3 regions of the Vibrio celticus genome follow, and region 3 is predicted to be linked to each of the others. Evidence: predicted binding sites of a transcription regulator. Region 3 holds the regulator's gene; each other region holds the start of a gene.
What was found. The regulator PurR, encoded in region 3, represses purine synthesis genes. The targets are predictions, from matches to a motif close to TNANGNAAACGTTTNCNTNA.
Positions count from the first base shown of each region.

Region 1: metK (methionine adenosyltransferase) is a predicted target of PurR. The motif match lies at 1,868-1,887, and genes of this name have one in related genera.
Region 2: folD (bifunctional methylenetetrahydrofolate dehydrogenase/methenyltetrahydrofolate cyclohydrolase FolD) is a predicted target of PurR. The motif match lies at 1,466-1,485, and genes of this name have one in related genera.

Region 1 is NZ_AP025463.1:447,511-450,793, forward strand. Features, by position in the region: gene OCV19_RS02240 (DUF2189 domain-containing protein) at 1-187, opposite strand, end outside; gene metK (methionine adenosyltransferase) at 556-1,710, opposite strand; gene tkt (transketolase) at 2,068-3,283, shown strand, end outside.
Region 2 is NZ_AP025463.1:933,953-937,235, reverse strand. Features, by position in the region: gene OCV19_RS04465 (iron chelate uptake ABC transporter family permease subunit) at 1-415, opposite strand, end outside; gene OCV19_RS04460 (hypothetical protein) at 443-586, shown strand; gene OCV19_RS04455 (IucA/IucC family C-terminal-domain containing protein) at 573-1,067, shown strand; tRNA gene OCV19_RS04450 (tRNA-Arg) at 1,276-1,352, opposite strand; gene folD (bifunctional methylenetetrahydrofolate dehydrogenase/methenyltetrahydrofolate cyclohydrolase FolD) at 1,564-2,421, shown strand; gene OCV19_RS04440 (cation:proton antiporter) at 2,547-3,283, opposite strand, start outside.
Region 3 is NZ_AP025463.1:2,315,603-2,318,885, reverse strand. Features, by position in the region: gene OCV19_RS10430 (TfoX/Sxy family DNA transformation protein) at 1-549, opposite strand, end outside; cyclic di-GMP riboswitch class I at 677-762, opposite strand; gene purR (HTH-type transcriptional repressor PurR) at 933-1,937, opposite strand; gene torD (molecular chaperone TorD) at 2,253-2,900, opposite strand; gene torR (two-component system response regulator TorR) at 3,186-3,283, shown strand, end outside.

The sequences.
Region 1 (3,283 bases), 1.8 Mb from region 3:
CCATGAAGCACAAACCGTAGAATGCGCTGATTAATGGCATTCTTACCAAGTCATGCAGAGCAAGCGACAACCAATGAAAGGGTGCGGAAATACTGATTTGGTTACAAGGAATGGTGCGAGCGTAATCCTTATCGCTGACCTTGTGTTTTTTATCGTTCAGTTCGGATGGGTGCGCGGTACGAGGCATAGATCCCCCTAGTTAAATAACGTCCTAGTTATAATTCCATAAGGCTCATCGATGTGGCTTGTGTGAGAGTTATGGGGTTGAGCTAAATTGCTCTTTGTCATCCCAGTTTTTGTTCTAGCGTGCATTTAACGAACGTTATCAGACTGAATTAATTTAAGTTAAATGTGAGCTTGATCGCTTAGGAGTTACCTTAACTATTGTCAGTAGTGTTAGAAAACACAAATTATCAGCGGCTTTTTATACTAAGTGGTTAACGGTAAAGAAGGGCGTTATATAAGAGAATGGCGAGTGAAAGTAAGGTAAGTACATAAAAATAAAGCCCTTACTAAGAAGTAAGGGCTTTAAAGAAACAAATCGCAGTGGCTAAATTATTTTAGGCCAGCGAAGTCCGCAAGGATTGCTGCTTTGTCAGTCGCTTCCCAAGGGAACTCTTCACGACCGAAGTGGCCGTATGCAGCAGTCTGCTTGTAGATAGGCTGAAGAAGGTTCAACATCTCTTGAAGACCGTATGGACGTAGGTCGAAGTTTTGACGAACTGCTTCAATGATAATTTCGTGAGCTACTTTTTCAGTACCAAACGTTTCAACCATGATAGATGTTGGATCAGCAACACCGATAGCGTAAGACAGTTGAATCTCACAGCGGTCAGCCATGCCAGCAGCAACGATGTTTTTCGCAACGTAACGAGCCGCATAAGCTGCAGAACGGTCTACTTTTGATGGATCTTTACCAGAGAATGCACCGCCGCCGTGACGAGCTGCGCCGCCGTAGGTATCAACGATGATCTTACGACCTGTTAGACCACAGTCACCCATTGGGCCGCCGATTACGAAACGGCCTGTTGGGTTGATGAAGAAGTTAGTGTCTTTGTTGATCCACTCAGCAGGAAGTACTGGCTTGATGATCTCTTCCATTACTGCTTCACGTAGGTCAGGTGTTGTTACTGAGTCGCAGTGTTGAGTCGAAAGAACAACAGCGTCGATACCAACGATCTTACCTTGGTCGTATTGGAACGTAACTTGAGATTTCGCATCTGGGCGAAGGAAGTCAAGTTTACCGCTCTTACGTACTTCAGCTTGCTTTTTAACAAGAAGGTGAGAGTAAGTAATTGGAGCCGGCATTAGGATTGGTGTTTCGTTAGTCGCGTAACCAAACATGATACCTTGGTCGCCTGCGCCTTGCTCTTTAGGATCTTCTTTATCAACACCTTGGTTGATGTCTGGAGATTGCTTACCAATTGTGTTTAGAACAGCACAAGAGTCAGCGTCAAAGCCCATATCAGAATGAACGTAACCAATTTCACGTACTGTTTCACGAGTGATTTCTTCGATATCAACCCATGCAGACGTTGTTACTTCACCGCCAACCATAACCATGCCGGTTTTAACGTAAGTCTCACAAGCAACACGTGCTTTTGGATCTTGTTCCAAGATGGCATCAAGAACAGCATCAGAGATTTGGTCTGCAATTTTATCTGGATGGCCTTCTGAAACAGATTCAGAAGTGAATAGGTGCTTAGCCATGAGAGCTCCACTTTTAGTTTTTGGTATAAATAGTTTATGGCGTCGCAAGCTAGGAAGCGCCGCCATTAAATACAGTATATTTTGTAGGTGTTTCTACATCTAGACGGCTATTCTAAATTCCAGCGGTCGAATTACAAGCTCTTTTTTATGATATGTCATAACTAATCGTTTGCGTATGGATTGAGATAAGCCACTGCCAAGTGATGTAAATGTTCGAAAATTGCGAAAAATGACCGTTAAAATGCCAGTAAAACGTTTGCAGTCGCAATAGTCGTTTGAGAGAATACCCGCGCTAATAAAAATGAAAACTTTAGCAATTATCTCTTTTTTAAATCGCTTATGTACTCAGGAGCAGACATGCCTTCTCGTAAAGATCTAGCCAATGCAATCCGCGCACTTAGCATGGACGGTGTTCAACAAGCAAATTCAGGCCACCCAGGCGCACCTATGGGTATGGCTGACATCGCTGAAGTTCTTTGGCGTGGCCACTTGAACCACAACCCTGCAAACCCAGAGTGGGCTGACCGTGACCGTTTTATCTTGTCTAACGGCCATGGTTCAATGTTGATTTACTCTCTGCTTCACCTTGCAGGTTACGAGCTTTCAATTGAAGACCTGAAAAACTTCCGTCAACTGCACTCTAAGACTCCAGGTCACCCAGAGTACGGTTACGCTCCTGGTATCGAGACAACGACTGGTCCTCTAGGTCAAGGCATCACTAACGCTGTTGGTATGGCAATGGCTGAGAAAGCGCTTGCTGCTCAATTCAACAAAGAAGGCCACGACATCGTAGACCACTACACTTATGCATTCATGGGTGATGGCTGTCTGATGGAAGGTATCTCACACGAAGCATGTTCTCTAGCAGGTACGCTTGGTCTTGGTAAGCTGGTTGCTTTCTGGGATGACAACGGTATCTCTATCGATGGTGAAGTGGAAGGTTGGTTCTCTGACGATACACCTAAGCGTTTTGAAGCTTACGGCTGGCATGTAATCCCAGCGGTAGATGGTCACGACTCTGACGCTATCAATGCAGCGATTGAAGCGGCTAAAGCAGACCCTCGTCCAACTCTTATCTGTACTAAAACTATCATCGGTTTTGGTTCTCCAAACAAAGCAGGTACGCACGACTGTCACGGTGCTCCACTAGGCGCTGATGAAATCACAGCAACTAAAGCTGCACTGGGTTGGGAACACGGTCCTTTCGAAATCCCAGCGGATATCGCAGCTGAGTGGAATGCAAAAGAAGCAGGCGCAGCGAAAGAAGCAGCGTGGAATGCTAAATTTGACGCATACGCAGCGGCTTACCCTGAGCTAGCAGCAGAATTCAAACGTCGTACTAACGGCGAGCTTCCTGCTGAGTGGGAAGAGAAAGCAAACGCAATCATTGCTGATCTTCAAGCTAACCCAGCAAACATCGCTTCACGTAAAGCATCTCAAAACGCACTAGAAGCGTTTGGTCAAATGCTTCCAGAATTCATGGGCGGCTCTGCTGACCTTGCGCCTTCTAACCTAACTATGTGGTCTGGTTCTAAGTCTCTTGAAGCAACTGACTTCACTGGTAACTACATCC
Region 2 (3,283 bases), 1.4 Mb from region 3:
ACATGAGAGTGACCGTTGATGTTGTGCTACCGAAAGTCAACAAGATGTGAGTGGCAGTGCCAGTAAATGCAGAGATGACAATCCCAAACAGCGCGAGTTGAGAGACGCTAAGTTGTGATTTAAGCCCCCAAAAAAGGAGCGCTATAACGGCAAGAGCACCGGTTAGGCCGGCTAAAACGATCATGTTGTGACTGGCTCCCGGGAAAACCACCAGCAGACAAGCGATCATTAAGACAGAACTGGTACTGACCCCTGAAATATCAGGGCTTGCTAACGGATTTCTGAATAGTGTTTGTAGCAAAGTCCCCCCGCAAGCCAATGCAAAGCCTGCAAGTTCTGCAAGTCCTGCAAGTCCTGCTAAAACAATCTGGGGTGCATTTGGCGTGAGCGTGCTGAGCACATCATTGCAGAACATAAACGTCCAATCACTATGGCAGCTTTGATGCAAGGAGACCTCAACGGAAAGCCTTTAATTGGTTCTCTAATCGATGCATCAGGTATCACTATTGAGCAGTGGCTAGAAAAACTGTTTAGCCATGTCGTAGTCCCACTCTACCATTTGATGTGTAAGTATGGCGTTGTGTAAGTATGGCGTTGGTCTTGTTGCGCATGGACAAAACATCACTCTAGTTCTAGAAGACAATATACCTTGTGGTTGTATTATCAAAGACTTCCATGGCGACTTAAGAATCGTCAATCAAGAGTTTCCCGAGTTAAACTCGCTTGACGGATCTATCAAAGAAAACCTCACACGATTACCGCCACACTATTTGGTCCACGACTTATTAACCGGTCACTTTGCTACGGTGTTAAGGTTTATTTCTCCGAGAATCGCGGCGTTGGGCTTCGAAGAGGTAGACTTCTATCGCTTATTACGTCGTGTAATTCAGGCGTATAAAGAACAACATTCACACCTTGAAGAGAGGTTTAATCAATTTGATTTGATGACTCCACAAATCGACAAAATTTGCATAAATCGAGTCAGATTTAAGATTGGTTATGGGGATACGAACGAAAGACCACTGCCCGATATTGGAAAGCCAATTAATAACCCACTCATGCAATAGCTTATGTTTTAGTCGCCAGAGGAGCTATCGCAAACTTTGAAGCGACAAGTTAAGATTTATTCGCCCACTTAATTGACCTCTGATCGTGGGCTTTTTTTCACTTTGCCATACCTGTAGATTCATCGTTACTTGACCATATACTTAACTACAAAGGCCAGAAACGACAAAGGCCTGACAACTTAAAAAGTTATCAGGCCTTATAGAATAATGGCACGCCCTGAAGGATTCGAACCTTCGACCACCTCCTTAGAAGGGAGGTGCTCTATCCAGCTGAGCTAAGGGCGCGCTACAGGAACGAATTATACGAATTCGAATCAGTAAAGCAACGGCTTTATGTAACATTCTGATCTAAGTGGGTAAAAAAAGGCCAACAAACATATAAGTGTTGAAAAATAGACCAAAGCAAACGTTTGCTTGATGGTAATCAAAAAGATTTTCTGGAATAATGCGCCAAAAACATCAGCCACTAACTTGAATATCAATACTAAGGAAATTCATGACTGCTCAAAATATTGATGGAAAGCTAATTTCTCAAACGGTTCGCTCCGAAGTTGCTGCACGTGTAAAAGCTCGTACTGAAGCTGGATTACGCGCTCCGGGCCTAGCGGTTGTTTTAGTGGGTGAAGACCCTGCTTCTCAGGTTTACGTTGGAAGTAAGCGTAAAGCGTGTGAAGAAGTTGGCTTCGTATCTAAATCTTACGACTTGCCAGCCACTGCGACAGAGGACGAATTGTTAACACTGGTAGACCAACTGAACGACGATCCAGAAATCGACGGTATTCTTGTTCAACTGCCTCTACCAGCAGGCATTGATAGCACTCACGTTCTTGAGCGTATCACGCCAGAAAAAGACGTTGATGGCTTCCACCCCTACAATGTCGGCCGTTTGGCTCAGCGCATGCCTAAGCTTCGCTCTTGCACGCCAAAAGGCATCATCACGCTGCTTGACCGTTACAACATCGACTTACGTGGTAAGCACGCGGTTGTGGTTGGCGCATCAAACATCGTAGGTCGCCCAATGACGCTAGAGCTTCTTCTAGCAGGTTGTACGACGACAACATGTCACCGCTTCACCAAAGACCTTGAAGGTCACGTGCGTCAAGCAGACGTTGTTGTAGTTGCCGTTGGTAAACCTAACTTCATTCCTGGCGCTTGGATTAAGAAAGGCGCTGTTGTGGTCGATGTGGGTATCAACCGTTTGGAATCTGGCAAACTAGTGGGTGACGTTGAATACGACGTAGCGAAAGAAAGCGCAAGCTTCATCACACCTGTGCCGGGTGGTGTTGGCCCAATGACGGTGGCGAGCCTAATCGAGAACACCATGATCGCTTGTGAGCAATTTCACTCGAAATAGTCCGCAGCGCATATAAATAAATTAGAAAGCCGCAACGTGATGAACGTTGCGGCTTTTTTGATGCTTTGGTACTTAGCTATTCGTTTTTAAAACGGGGTGACTCGCTTTTGATGAAGCGCTCGTTGCTACTTATCTGGACTATCAACTTTTTCCGTCTGTTCAGAAGGCGGTAATAAACTAATAAGCTCACACTCCGTTGATATGAGTTTTTCCAACTCAGATCCTTGTGTCATTAAACGGAAATCACCGCCAGTGATCACCCCAAGAGGAATGGCTTTAGGATACAAAGCATTAAACTCTTTTAAATCAAATGCCTCGGTCAAACCTGTACTTTTAATTTGGCTACCCTGAGCCATCAGTGAGTTAAGCTTAGAATAGGTAACCCCTTCCGAAAACAGACTTCTATTGCCATCGCGGCTCACCTGGTGCCTTTCATGTTTATTCTCTGAGGATTCAAGCTCAAACACCTTATTTCCACCAAACTCGTCTTGATAGTGCATGCTAACTAACGGGTTGGTTTGACGATAAGGCGACACGATCATCGCACGCCCTATTCCATCCAATTCCAGATTATTTTCAGCGTGACTCGAAGCTGGGTTACCAAAGTAGACATTCAAGTTATCCATGCGTGCTAAGCGAATGCTTTCCCAGTTGGTATCGGCAAGCACACTATTGATGTTGTGTGTCGCCAATACTTTGGCAAACTGGCGTGAAAACTGAGTCGCACCAAAGAAGATAACGCCTTGTGCCTTCTCTTGAGTCACACCTAGCCTTCTTGCCCACCAACTCGCGGTGAGGCTTTGAATCACAACTGTACCGATGATGATCAAGAACACCATTGGTACCAGCAGGTCTGCACCTT
Region 3 (3,283 bases):
TATAACAGACCAATGTGTTCCATTGATCGCGCCTTCTAGCGCCCAAAGTAGTTCAATACTGACAGAAGACGCATGCGATTCTTTGATGGCGTTAAATGCGTTTACAGAGCCAGATTCATATAAACGTTCTACAGAATCGATCCCTGCCTTTTTCAACATACGCTCGGTAGCGAGTCGAAGATTAGGCAGATCCTTGAGTCGGGTCGGCTTGGCAGAAGACTGCTCAGCTTTTTCTTCTTTAGCAAAACCTAGAGACGTGGTTGCAAGCTGCAAGATTTTCTCTTGATCTTGCCAGAGGCCTTCAGGTAAAGCGAAATATTTAGTAACGACAGGGAAACCACGTTTTTTGTAGACGTATGGTTGAAACCCTTGTTGTTCGAATTGTTTCGTTGTGCCTTTGTCTGCGCGTATGTGCAACTGGTCATTTACAACCAGAGCAAACATAGTGTCATCAGCAAAAAGACCGAAGCCACCAAACATTGAGCGTGATTTTATTTTTCCTAGGGACTCAAATAACTTCATCGAGTCCTTTAGTATCGGTTTATCCATGTTATTTATCTCGGTGTATTTGAACTACGCCACCAAATAAGCAGGTCCGAGAGATTAGCAAAATGTTGCAATTAAATTGTCAATAAGCCGTAAATTACTAAATTATTAGTAGTTACTGCATTTTGCCATCGGTAACCCCGCTACCATACCAACGAGTGGTTTAGGCCGGAAGCTTTGCGTCTCACTCTTTCGAGTGGTTTGCCCTGTGCGTGACTGATTGAATAGAATAAAGTTTTTGTTGAATGAAGCTCACAGTTGATATTTCAAAATGTGACATTGCTTCAATTAATGATCTTTCATTTATGCATAAGGGTTCATTATGGTTGCTGATAAAAAAAGCGCACCTAAAGGTGCGCTTGATGAAATTAAACTCGAATTATCAATTAATTTAACGTCTTAACTGTACTTCGTTCAACAATTTCAGGGTGCATTTCGAAGACGCGTTTTTCGTGGTCTTTGTCTTTGATGCGCTCCAATAGAATTTCGAATGCATTCTTACCAACACGACGTTTTGGTTGGTGAACTGTCGTTAACGGCGGAGAGAAGTATTCAGCGAGTTCGATGTTGTCGTAACCGATCACTGAGATATCTTCAGGAATGCGGATGCCTTTTTCTTGCAGTCGGCTCATTAAGCCGAGTGCCATTGTGTCGTTAAAGCAGAATACTGCCGTTGGACGATCTTCCATCTCAACGATTTGTTCTGCAGCAAGAACAGCCGTATCACACTCAAAGTTGCCTTCGATGATCATATTTTCATCAGCAGAAATCTTTGCTTCGTTGAGTGCGCGCTTGTAACCGGCAATACGTTCAACACATGCTGCTTTGTCTAAGTGGCCACTTAAACATGCAATCTTAGAGTGACCGCGTTCAATAAGGTATTTGGTCGCTAGGTAGCCACCTTCTTCTGAGTTATCGATGATCTTATCAGCCTGAGAGCTCTCTGGACCCCAGTCCATGATAACTTTAGGGATGTCAGCGTGACGGTCTAACATCTCTCTTAGTTCTTCAGTTAGGTCAGAACACATAACTAAGATGCCATCTACACGTTTCTCTGCAAGCATTCGAATGTAGTCACGTTGCTTCTCATAGATGCCGCCCGTATTACACAGGATCAAAGTGTAACCTTGACGGTAGCAGTAGCTTTCAACACCATCGATAACTTCAGAGAAGAATAGGTTAGTTGATTGAGTCACTAGCATGCCAATAGTGCGTGTTGTATTACATTTCAAGCTACGAGCAACAGCACTTGGTGCATAGTTCAGTTCATCTACGGCTTTGTTTACTTTTTCTTGAGTTGCTTCTGCAACAAAGCGAGTTTTATTAATTACGTGAGAAACGGTTGTTGTTGATACGCCGGCTAAGCGAGCGACATCTTTTATAGTGGCCATGGTTTTATCCTATTAGAAGCTACTTTCCCAAAGTACGGAATAAAGTAGCCGTTAAGCTACCTAACTAAGAGCTTAAATTTGTAGGGCTCTTTGGGTACTAAAGTGCTAAAAAACAAAAAACCGCTATTGAGCGGCTTGTCTTAACACCGAAATGCTCTGAACTTTAATAAGCATAGCATTTCGTGAATGTTTCATATTTTATCGTTTGCGGTCACAATTTTAGACTGACTAGAAATTACTCGCAATAAAATTCACCCAGAAATCCGGGTGAATTGTCACATTCTGCTGAATTTATTTACCTAGTCATCCAATAAGCTATTCACCGGCTAAATATTGAGTGTCTAATTGACAGAATGCGAGTAGCAAAGATGAGACGGAGGCGTAGAAACCGAATTCATCAACGTCATGACATTTCACGTTGAACTTTGGTACCCAAGTCAGCAATTGTTGTTCGATAAACTGCTGTTGAACGGCAAATGAATTCTCTAGCTCTTCTTCAATATCCGTTTCGTTTGAACGAATGATTAAGTTACCAAGGAAATCGAGTTCAATAGCAATGTGGTCTGCTGGCTCTTTTAGATCTTGGTTCACGACTAAGTTGTGTTTAGCCATGATCTCTTCCATATCTTTTGCTGGCTTATCATTCAAGAGGCCAGTTTCGCCGATATACATTGAAGCGTAAGGAAGAGCGCCGTGTTTATCTGTCTTTAAGAATAGGTCGCAAAAGTCTGCAGACAGTTCTAGCTGAGCATCTTCACGTGTTTGTAGGCGGTTCAGCGCATCCACTAACTTATCAATCGCTGGCTTTAGTGTCTCATTTTCGCCTAAACCAGTTAGGAAAGAACGAATTTCAACAGAGTGGTAGTGATCGAGTTCTTCTTGAGTGAGCTCTTTGGCAAATAAGCTTGATAGCCACCAGTATATTTCTGCTCTTTGCTCGTTGAACGCTTTCGTATCTTTCATTTGTTAGATCCTGACTTAGTCTTGTGATGTTGCTTATATGCATCTTGAAGTCACTTGGGCATAAGCACACCAAGGCTGAATAACAAGGCTATTTGCAAAACGCAAAGTTACTCGTTAGTAGTAATGCCTATATTGAATTGCGATGGACGATAAATAGCAAGGTTTAAGATTGTCTTGTATCAAAAAAAATCCATGTTTCTGGCTTTTATCTTCTGTACCACTAGAATTGTTACTAGTTATGAATAGAATAGTCACTGAAACTATTAAATAAGAAAAGTGGTGTAGATGAGCTATCACGTATTAGTCGTAGAAGATGATGTGGTAACCCGCAGTAAACTGGTTGGATACTTCCAGAACGAGGGTTACACAGTGAGCGAAGCAGA